DNA from 3 places in the Methylobacterium sp. WL1 genome. Region 2 is predicted to be linked to each of the others. Evidence: predicted binding sites of a transcription regulator. Region 2 holds the regulator's gene; each other region holds the start of a gene.
The links. The regulator HrcA, encoded in region 2, represses chaperone genes, less so after heat shock. The targets are predictions, from matches to a motif close to GTTAGCACTCNCNNNNNGNGAGTGCTAAC.

Region 1 (3,276 bases), 520 kb from region 2:
CGTTCTTCTTGGCCGAGATGTCGGCCGCGAACTTGACCACCTTCACCGGCTTGCCGCGCGCGTCGAGGACGGGGTTGTAGGTCGCCTCCAGCCAGACCTCCGTGCCGTTCTTGTCGATCCGCAGGAATTCACCGGTGACGTACTGACCGTCCTTCAGCTTCGACCAGAACTCCGTGTACTCTGGCGACTTGGCAGCCATCGGTTCGACAAAGATGCGATGATGTTTGCCTTGTACATCCGCAAGGGTGTACTTCATCAGGTGCAAAAAGTTGTGGTTGGCACTCAGGACTTGCCCGTCCATCGAGAATTCGATGATCGCCAACGACCGGTCCAGGGCGTCAAGCTTGGCCTGCGCCTCGTTATAGACGGTTCTCTTGAACATATCGGTGCCCACGCTGCTCCTGCGAGCATATGGCCGAGATTGGGTTAAATTTTATATAATTCGACAGTCTTTGAAACCGAAGCCTGCATTGAGAGCGCGTCAAATGAAATATTCAATCAAGGTAAATTGTAATAGTTGATTGGCAGAGGCTTAGATTTGTATTAAAGACAGCTTTTGCCTTTTAAGCTGACGAATATCAGAACCACCCGCGGCTTCGGAAATATACAATTGGAGCGAGAGCGCTGATCAAAATAAGCGCGAGGGCGTAGGGATATCCGTAGGCCCAGTCCAGCTCCGGCATGTGCTTGAAGTTCATGCCGTACATCGAGGCGATCAGCGTCGGCGGCACACCAACCACAGACACCACCGTCAGTACCCGGAAGACGTTGTTCTGCTCGATGTTGATGAGCCCCAATGTGGCGTCGAGGAGGAACTGAACGTTCTCGGCAAGCCGCGTCTCGAACTCGTCCAGGGAGTCGATGTCGCGCCGGATCGTCTCGAAGCGACCGTCGCCGGGCAGGCCGAGCCCTTCGCAAGCGGCCGACACGAACGGCACGATCCGCTCCAGGCCGAGCAGGCTCGCGCGGATCTTCCCGAGAACCTTCCCACGGTTGCTGATGCCGCGCAGGATCCGCCGCAGCGCCAGGTCGCGGCGGCGGGGCGGCGGGCTTTCGAGCCGACGGCGGTCGGCGCCGCGGACATCGAAGTCGAAGATCCGCGTGGACAGCGTGTCGAGTTCGGAGGCCATGTCCTCCAGGGCGTCCGCGAGGCTGTCGACCAACTCCTCCAGGATCACGAGGAAGATCTCGCTCGGCGTCACGCTGCCGTCGCCGTCGGCGATGCGCTTCTCCGACGAGTCGATCGCGCGCATGTCATGGAACCGGATCGTGACGAGGTGATCCTTCGACAGGAGGAACCCCAGCGGTTTCAACTGGGAATCACTGCGCTCGAAGGTGATCATCGGCGTCGAGAGCGACAGCCCGCCCTTCACGCGCCGCAGCCGGCTGGAGGATTCCACCTCCGACAGTGCGGCCCGGGACGGTACGCGCAGGCCGGTGGCCGCTTCCACGGCGGCGGCCTCCTCGGAACTCGGGTCGTTCAGATCGAGCCAGACGGCATTGCCGGGAATCGGGCCGCCGCGTTCAGGCGTCACCGCGCCTTCGGGTCCGTGGAGGCTCAGCATGAGGGCGCGTTATCCTAGGGGAAATAAGGGCCGATGCCGGGTCATCTCGCCGTCGCGCGCGGGTGCGACAGTCTTGACTTCGAGCCGCACGAGAGCTAACTCGCCGCCGTCATTGGCACTCGCCAAGACAGAGTGCTAACAGTCGGGCTTGGGAGCGGCCGCGCACGCCGCATCAACGCCAACTGCAGACCTGAAGCAAGAGGGCAGCTCATGAAGTTCCGTCCGCTGCACGACCGCGTGGTCGTCCGTCGCATCGAGGGCGAGGAGAAGACCAAGGGCGGCATCATCATTCCGGACACCGCCAAGGAGAAGCCGCAGGAAGGCGAGATCGTCGCCGTCGGTCCCGGCGCTCGCGACGAGCAGGGCCGCGTCAACGCGCTCGACGTGAAGGCGGGGGACCGCGTCCTGTTCGGCAAGTGGTCCGGCACCGAGGTCAAGATCGACGGTCAGGACCTCCTGATCATGAAAGAATCCGACATCATGGGCGTCGTCGCCGCCTGATCGGATCGCCCGTTCCAACCCTTTGAGGCCACCTGAGGCCTTGGGGTCCAACCCAACCACAAGAGGCAAACCATGGCAGCGAAAGACGTTCGTTTCTCCGCCGACGCCCGCGATAAGATGCTGCGCGGCGTCGATATCCTTGCCGACGCGGTGAAGGTGACGCTGGGCCCGAAGGGCCGCAACGTTGTGATCGAGAAGAGCTTCGGCGCCCCGCGCATCACCAAGGACGGCGTCACCGTCGCCAAGGAGATCGAGCTCGCCGACAAGTTCGAGAACATGGGCGCCCAGATGGTGCGCGAAGTGGCCTCGAAGACCAACGACATCGCGGGTGACGGCACCACCACCGCCACCGTGCTGGCCCAGGCCATCGTCCGCGAAGGCGCCAAGTACGTCGCCGCCGGCATCAACCCGATGGACCTGAAGCGCGGCATCGACCTCGCCACCGCCGCCGCGGTGAAGGACATCATCGCGCGCGCCAAGAAGGTCTCGACCTCCGACGAGGTCGCCCAGGTCGGCACGATCTCCGCCAACGGCGACAAGGAGATCGGCGAGATGATCGCCCACGCCATGCAGAAGGTGGGCAACGAGGGCGTGATCACGGTCGAGGAGGCCAAGACGGCCGAAACCGAGCTCGACGTCGTCGAGGGCATGCAGTTCGACCGCGGCTACCTGTCCCCGTACTTCATCACGAACGCGGAGAAGATGGTCGCCGAGCTCGAGGATCCCTACATCCTGATCCACGAGAAGAAGCTGTCGTCGCTGCAGGCGATGCTGCCGGTGCTCGAGGCCGTGGTGCAGACCGGCAAGCCGCTGCTGATCATCGCCGAGGACATCGAGGGCGAGGCGCTGGCCACCCTCGTGGTGAACAAGCTGCGCGGCGGCCTGAAGGTCGCGGCCGTGAAGGCGCCGGGCTTCGGTGACCGCCGCAAGGCGATGCTCGAGGACATCGCGATCCTGACCAAGGGCCAGATGATCGCCGAGGACCTCGGCATCAAGCTCGAGAACGTGACGCTCGACATGCTCGGCCGCGCCAAGCGGGTGCGCATCGAGAAGGAGAACACCACGATCATCGACGGCGTCGGCGAGAAGACCGACATCGAGGGCCGGATCTCGCAGATCAAGGCGCAGATCGAGGAGACCACCTCGGACTACGACCGCGAGAAGCTGCAGGAGCGCCTGGCCAAGCTCGCGGGCGGCGTCGCGGTGATCC
Region 2 (3,276 bases):
TCCGAGCTGCCCTCCGGCTACGACCCGCGTGAGCGTCCCTGGTACAAGGATGCCTTGGCGGCGGGGCAAGCTGTCTTGACCGAGCCCTATATCGACGCCGGAACCAACGCCGTCACGATAACTGCGGCGGGGCCTGTCTTCGGCAAGAACCGGGCGGTCCTCGGCGTGATCGGAGGCGACTTCGACAGCGCCGCCCTGACCCGGATGATCGCCGAGGTCGGCGCGGGCGGCAAAAGCTACGCCTATTTGGTGTCGCGCGGTGGAACGGTGCTGGCCCATCCGCGCGCGGAGCTGATCGGCAAACCGCTGTCGGACTTGATCGCGGGGCCGCCGCCGAAGATCGGCGGCGACCTTGCCGCGACCCAGGAGGGCGGCCGGCCGACCTTCACCGCCTTCGCCCGCGTCCCGAACCTGCCGCCATCGCTCGAGTGGTACATCGCGCTCTCGGTCGACAGCGCCGAGGCGCTGGCTTCGACCACGCTGTTGGCGAAGGAGCTGGCGGTGGCCACCCTTCTGGTCCTGCTCGTGCTCGGCCTCGTCGTCGGCCGGCTGATGACGCTCACCGTCTCGCGTCCGCTCAATCGCTTGGTTGGCGTCCTGCAGCGCATGAGCCAGGGCGCGCTCGATACCGAGATCGCCGAGGCTCGGCGCGGCGACGAGATCGGCCTGGTCGGCCAAGCGGTCGAGGGCATCAAGGCGCTGGTGGCGCAGCGGGCGCGCGACCAGGCCGAGGCGAAGCGCGGGGCGGACGAGGCCGCCGAATCCGAGCGCAGGCGCGCGATGAATGCGCTGGCCGATGGCTTCGAGCAGGCCGTCGGGGCGATCGTCGGCATGGTCTCGTCCTCGGCCACCGAGCTTGAGGCCACGGCCCAGACCCTGACGGCGAGCGCGACCCAGGCTGCGGCGCAATCGACCAGCGTCGCGGCCGCCGCCGAGGAGGCGGCCACCAACGTCCGCACGGTCGCGGCCGCAGCGGAGCAACTCGGCACCAGCGTCCGGGAGATTGCCGGGCAGGTGGAGGGCTCGACCACCCTGGCGCAAGCGGCGGTCGGCGAGGCGGACCAGACCGGCCATCTGGTGCAGGACCTGGCCCAGGCGGTCTCGAAGATCGGCGACGCGGTCGGGCTGATCTCCAGCATCGCGGCCCAGACCAATCTCCTCGCCCTGAACGCGACGATCGAGGCCGCGCGCGCGGGCGAGGCCGGACGGGGCTTCGCCGTCGTTGCGTCCGAGGTGAAGGAACTGGCTGCCCAGACCGGACGCGTCACCGAAGAGATCACCGGCCTGATCGGTCGGATCCAAGGATCGACCGACCACGCCACGCAGGCGATCGGCGGGATCATGACGCGCATCCGCGACATCAACCGCGTCACAGGCGCGGTAGCGGCCGCGGTGGAGCAGCAGGGCACGGCGACCCAGGAGATCGTGCGCAACGTCAGCCAGGCGGCGAGCGGGACAGACGAGGTCACCACGAACATCACCGGCGTCGCCGCGGCCTCGGAGCAGACCGGCACGGCCGCCCATCAGGTGCTCGACGCGGCCTCCGCGCTCTCGCGGCAATCGGCGCAGCTGTCTCGCGAGGTTGCAGACTTCCTGCACACCGTCCGGGCCGCTTGAGCGCGGCCCGACGGGCGGCTGTCAGCGGCTGCCGTCGAGCAGCTTCGATACCACCCGGGCGGTGTAATCGACCATCGGGACGATACGGGCGTAGTTCAGCCGCGTGGGCCCGATCACGCCGACGACGCCGACGATCTTCTGCGACCCGTCGCGGAACGGCGCGGCGATCAGCGACGAGCCCGAGAGCGAGAACAGCTTGTTCTCCGAGCCGATGAAGATCCGCACGCCCTCGCCGCCCTCGGCGCGGGCCAGGAGGTCGATGACGTCCTTCTGGGTCTCGAGATCGTTGAACAGCAGGCGGATGCGCTCAAGGTCCTCGACGGCGCGCAGGTCGTCGAGCAGGTTCGCTTGACCGCGCACGATCAGTTGCCGGGCTTCGCTCGGGCCCACCGGCGTCGCGAGGCCTGCATCGACCAAGCGCTCGGTCAGCGCGTCCAACTCGCGCTTCATCGCCTTGCGGCCAGCCTCGATCTCGGCGCGCAGCGTGCCGAGGGTGCGGCCCTGCAGCCGGGCATTGAGGAAGTTCGTGGCCTCCTGGAGCGCGCCGGCTGGCAGACCCGGCGGCAGGTCGACCAGCCGGTTCTCCACCGAGCCGTCGTCGGAGACCAGCACCACGAGGGCGCGGGCCGGATCGAGGCGGACGAACTCGATGTGCTTGAGGTGGACGTTCGCCTTCGTGGTCAGAACCACGCCAGCGCCGCGCGAGATGCCCGACAGCATGGTCGAGGCTGCGGCCAGCGCCGAATCGAAGGTGTGGCCAGAGGCGGCGGCGCGCATCTCCGCCTCGATCCGGGTCTGCTCCTCCTGGCCGACATCGCCGAGTTCGAGCATGGCATCCACGAAGAACCGCAGCCCGAGCTCGGTCGGCAGCCGGCCGGCCGAGGTGTGCGGCGCGAAGATCAGGCCGGAATGCTCCAGGTCCGCCATGACGTTGCGGATCGAGGCCGGCGACAGCGCCATCGGGAGGATGCGCGCCAGGTTGCGCGACCCCACCGGCTCGCCGGTCGTGAGATAGCTCTCGACGATCTGCCGGAAGATCTCGCGGGCGCGCTCGTTGAGGGCGGCGAGCGCCTGCATCGAGGGGTCTTGCGGAAAGAGGCTGTTGGAATCGGTCACGCGGTCATCCTGTCGTGCGATCATGTCCGCCCGGTGTCCAGGGATCAATCCGTACGGCGATGCTTGCCCGCGCAGGCTCCGCGGCCTAAGAGCCCGGCCCTCACTCTCTCATCAGAAAGGGCCCGCGATGAGGCCTTCGAAGCGCGCCGCCGACGAGCTGCGGCCGGTCACCCTGGAGCGCGCGGTCTCGCGCTACGCCGAGGGCTCCTGCCTGGTCAGCTTCGGCAACACCCGCGTGCTCTGCACCGCCTCCCTCGAAGAGCGCGGTCCCCCGTGGCTGCGCGGCTCCGGCAAGGGCTGGGTCACCGCCGAGTATGCGATGCTGCCGCGCGCGACGCATGACCGGACCCGGCGCGAGATCAATTCGGGCAAGCCGTCGGGCCGCACGCAGGAGATCCAGCGGCTCATCGGCCGGTCACTCCGCGCGGTCACCAACCTGCCCGCAATGGGAGAGCGCCAGATCACCGTCGATTGCGACGTGATCCAGGCCGATGGCGGCACCCGGACCGCGGCGATAACCGGTGCCTGGGTGGCGCTCTACGA
Region 3 (3,276 bases), 2.0 Mb from region 2:
TGAAGCCGTAGGTCTCCGAGGCGTTGGCCAGGATCTTGCCCACCACGATCGAGCCTTCGACGCCCGAGTTCGAGGCGATCTGACGGATCGGGGCCTCGAGCGCCTTCAGCACGATCTTGATGCCGGCCTGGACGTCGGGGTTGTCGCTGGTGAGGCCCTGGGCGGCCTTCTTGGCGCGCAGCAGCGCGGTGCCGCCGCCCGGGACGATGCCTTCCTCGACAGCCGCGCGGGTGGCGTGGAGGGCGTCGTCGACGCGGTCCTTCTTCTCCTTGACCTCGACCTCGGTCGAACCGCCGACGCGGATCACCGCGACGCCGCCCGCGAGCTTGGCCAGGCGCTCCTGCAGCTTCTCGCGATCGTAGTCCGAGGTGGTCTCCTCGATCTGCGCCTTGATCTGCGAGATTCGGCCCTCGATGTCGGTCTTCTCGCCGACGCCGTCGATGATCGTGGTGTTCTCCTTCTCGATGCGCACCCGCTTGGCGCGGCCGAGCATGTCGAGCGTCACGTTCTCGAGCTTGATGCCGAGGTCCTCGGCGATCATCTGGCCCTTGGTCAGGATCGCGATGTCTTCGAGCATCGCCTTGCGGCGGTCACCGAAGCCCGGCGCCTTCACGGCCGCGACCTTCAGGCCACCGCGCAGCTTGTTCACCACGAGGGTGGCCAGCGCCTCGCCCTCGATGTCCTCGGCGATGATCAGCAGCGGCTTGCCGGTCTGCACCACGGCCTCGAGCACCGGCAGCATCGCCTGCAGCGACGACAGCTTCTTCTCGTGGATCAGGATGTAGGGATCCTCGAGCTCGGCGACCATCTTCTCCGCGTTCGTGATGAAGTACGGGGACAGGTAGCCGCGGTCGAACTGCATGCCCTCGACGACGTCGAGCTCGGTCTCGGCCGTCTTGGCCTCCTCGACCGTGATCACGCCCTCGTTGCCCACCTTCTGCATGGCGTGGGCGATCATCTCGCCGATCTCCTTGTCGCCGTTGGCGGAGATCGTGCCGACCTGGGCGATCTCCTCCGAGGAGGCGACCTTGCGGGAGCGCTCGCTGATGTCCTTCACGACCGCGGCGACCGCGAGGTCGATGCCGCGCTTCAGGTCCATCGGGTTCATGCCGGCGGCGACGTACTTCACGCCCTCGCGGACGATGGAGGCGGCCAGCACGGTGGCGGTGGTGGTGCCGTCACCCGCGATGTCGCTCGACTTCGAGGCCACTTCGCGCACCATCTGGGCGCCCATGTTCTCGAACTTGTCGGCGAGTTCGATCTCCTTGGCGACGGTGACGCCGTCCTTGGTGATGCGCGGGGCGCCGAAGCTCTTCTCGATCACGACGTTCCGGCCCTTCGGGCCGAGCGTCACCTTCACCGCGCTGGCGAGCAGCTCGACGCCGCGCAGCATCTTCTCGCGGGCGTCGACGGAAAAACGGACGTCTTTGGCTGACATGGACAATCTCTTCTGTTGTCGTTCGGCCCCGAGGCGCGCCGGAGCGGGCGCCTCGAAGGGCTTGGGCAGCATCTGCGGGAGCGGACGCCCTCAGAGCGCCGGCTGCTGAAACGGGTACCGGTTCGGCGTTCGCGGGCGCGTCGAATCTAGGACTGAGTGCCGTACCCGATTGCAGTGCGATCAGGGACGGCGCGATCCGGTACGACTCTAGGCGACGACGCCCATGATGTCGGATTCCTTCATGATCAGAAGGTCCTGGCCGTCGATCTTGACCTCGGTGCCGGACCACTTGCCGAACAGCACGCGATCACCGGGCTTCACTTCCAGGGGATTGATCTTGCCGGCCTCGTCCCGGGCACCGGGTCCGACGGCGACGACCTCGCCCTCCTGGGGCTTCTCCTTGACGGTGTCGGGGATGATGATCCCGCCCTTGGTCTTCTCCTCGCCCTCGATGCGGCGTAGCACCACGCGGTCGTGCAGCGGGCGAAACTTCATGTGTGGCGTCCTGGTCGTCCCGCCTGCGGGTCTCGCGTCGGCATGACGGAGCCCGGACGGGAAAGGCGGCGGCGGACCGAATCATCCGCGCCGGGTGTGGATCTCTTAGCACTCAATCGGCGAGAGTGCTAACGCGCTTCGAAGCCGCCGGGCTCGATCGCGGCCCTCCGAAGCGGCTGAGCCTGCACGGGCGGCCTGGAATATTGAAAGTCGCACACCAAAACAACATCGCAAGAACCCGCGATTTCGCCGGCACGCCAGACGGTTTTTCTCCGCGGCCTATTTCGGGATTGTGATTATCCCGGCGATGCGCTAGAGATCACGGATCGATTTGAGGCCAGATATTCGGCCGTCTCGCCACAACAGGGCGAGCGCTCTGCATCTCTCCCATTTTCGACGACTCGCGGATGAGCGCATGCACGGCGTGCGCTCGACCCATTCGATCGTCCAGCGTTCGCTGCCCGTGCAGCGCATCAGCAGCAAACACTGGATCTTTGTTACCGTATGATGATTTTGGTCGGCCGGAATGCTGGTCGATCGCATCATGCTCTAAAGCAGTTGGAATATTTATGACCATCGGCACCGTTAAGTGGTTCAACGAGACCAAGGGCTTCGGCTTCATCCAGCCTGACGACGGCGGCAAGGACGTGTTCGTGCACATCTCGGCTGTCGAGCGCGCCGGCATGCGCAACCTGATCGAGGGCCAGAAGCTCTCCTTCGAGCTGGAAACCGACCGTCGCAGCGGCAAGCAGTCCGCCGGCAGCCTCCAGGCCGCCTGAACCGAGCGCCTCACCAGAGGACGCGTTTCGAAGCCGTTCCCTGTGTGGAGCGGCTTCTTCTGTTTCTGGACCGGCATCCGTGATGCCGTTTCGGGCTCTTGATCGGGCATCATCGGTCTCCGATACGCTTTCGGGATGATGCTCTCGCCACCGGCGCTGCGAAGCGCGCGAGGAGTATCCGTGGGTCAATTCAAAGAAACGCAGCTGTCCGATCGTCTCGAGGCCGGCGCGAAAGCCAAGGAAGAGCGGCTGGCCCAGTTCCGTGCACGGCCCGCGGCGGACGATCCGGCCGTCCTCGCCCGGCAGGCTGAACGCCAGGCCGTCGTCGAGGCCCGCGAAGTGCGGGTGAGCGAGCGGGAGGCCGCCCGCGCCGCCGCCGAGGCGGTCCGCGCCGCCGAAGCCCTTGCCGAACAGGAGCGCGCAGCGGCCGAGATCGTCCGTCAGGCCGCCGAGAAGGTCGAGCGCCAGGCCGCCCTCGCCGCCGAGCAGAAGGCGACCCGCGATGCCCGCTTCGCCGCCCGCAAGGCCAAGGTGAAGCGGTAACGCATCGTTTCCTGCGAAAGC

Region 1: a site for HrcA is predicted at 1,677-1,705, ahead of groES (co-chaperone GroES). Genes of this name have one in related genera too.
Region 3: a site for HrcA is predicted at 2,038-2,066, ahead of groES (co-chaperone GroES). Genes of this name have one in related genera too.

Annotation. Positions count from the first base shown of each region.
Region 1 covers NZ_CP042823.1:2,672,754-2,676,029, forward strand. Annotated here, with positions in the region: gene FVA80_RS12965 (PAS domain-containing methyl-accepting chemotaxis protein) at 1-382, opposite strand, end outside; gene FVA80_RS12970 (CorA family divalent cation transporter) at 579-1,565, opposite strand; gene groES (co-chaperone GroES) at 1,776-2,066, shown strand; gene groL (chaperonin GroEL) at 2,139-3,276, shown strand, end outside.
Region 2 covers NZ_CP042823.1:3,188,184-3,191,459, reverse strand. Annotated here, with positions in the region: gene FVA80_RS15545 (methyl-accepting chemotaxis protein) at 1-1,617, shown strand, start outside; gene hrcA (heat-inducible transcriptional repressor HrcA) at 1,639-2,694, opposite strand; gene rph (ribonuclease PH) at 2,861-3,276, shown strand, end outside.
Region 3 covers NZ_CP042823.1:5,184,211-5,187,486, reverse strand. Annotated here, with positions in the region: gene groL (chaperonin GroEL) at 1-1,438, opposite strand, end outside; gene groES (co-chaperone GroES) at 1,646-1,933, opposite strand; gene FVA80_RS25285 (cold-shock protein) at 2,503-2,712, shown strand; gene FVA80_RS25280 (DUF6481 family protein) at 2,848-3,255, shown strand.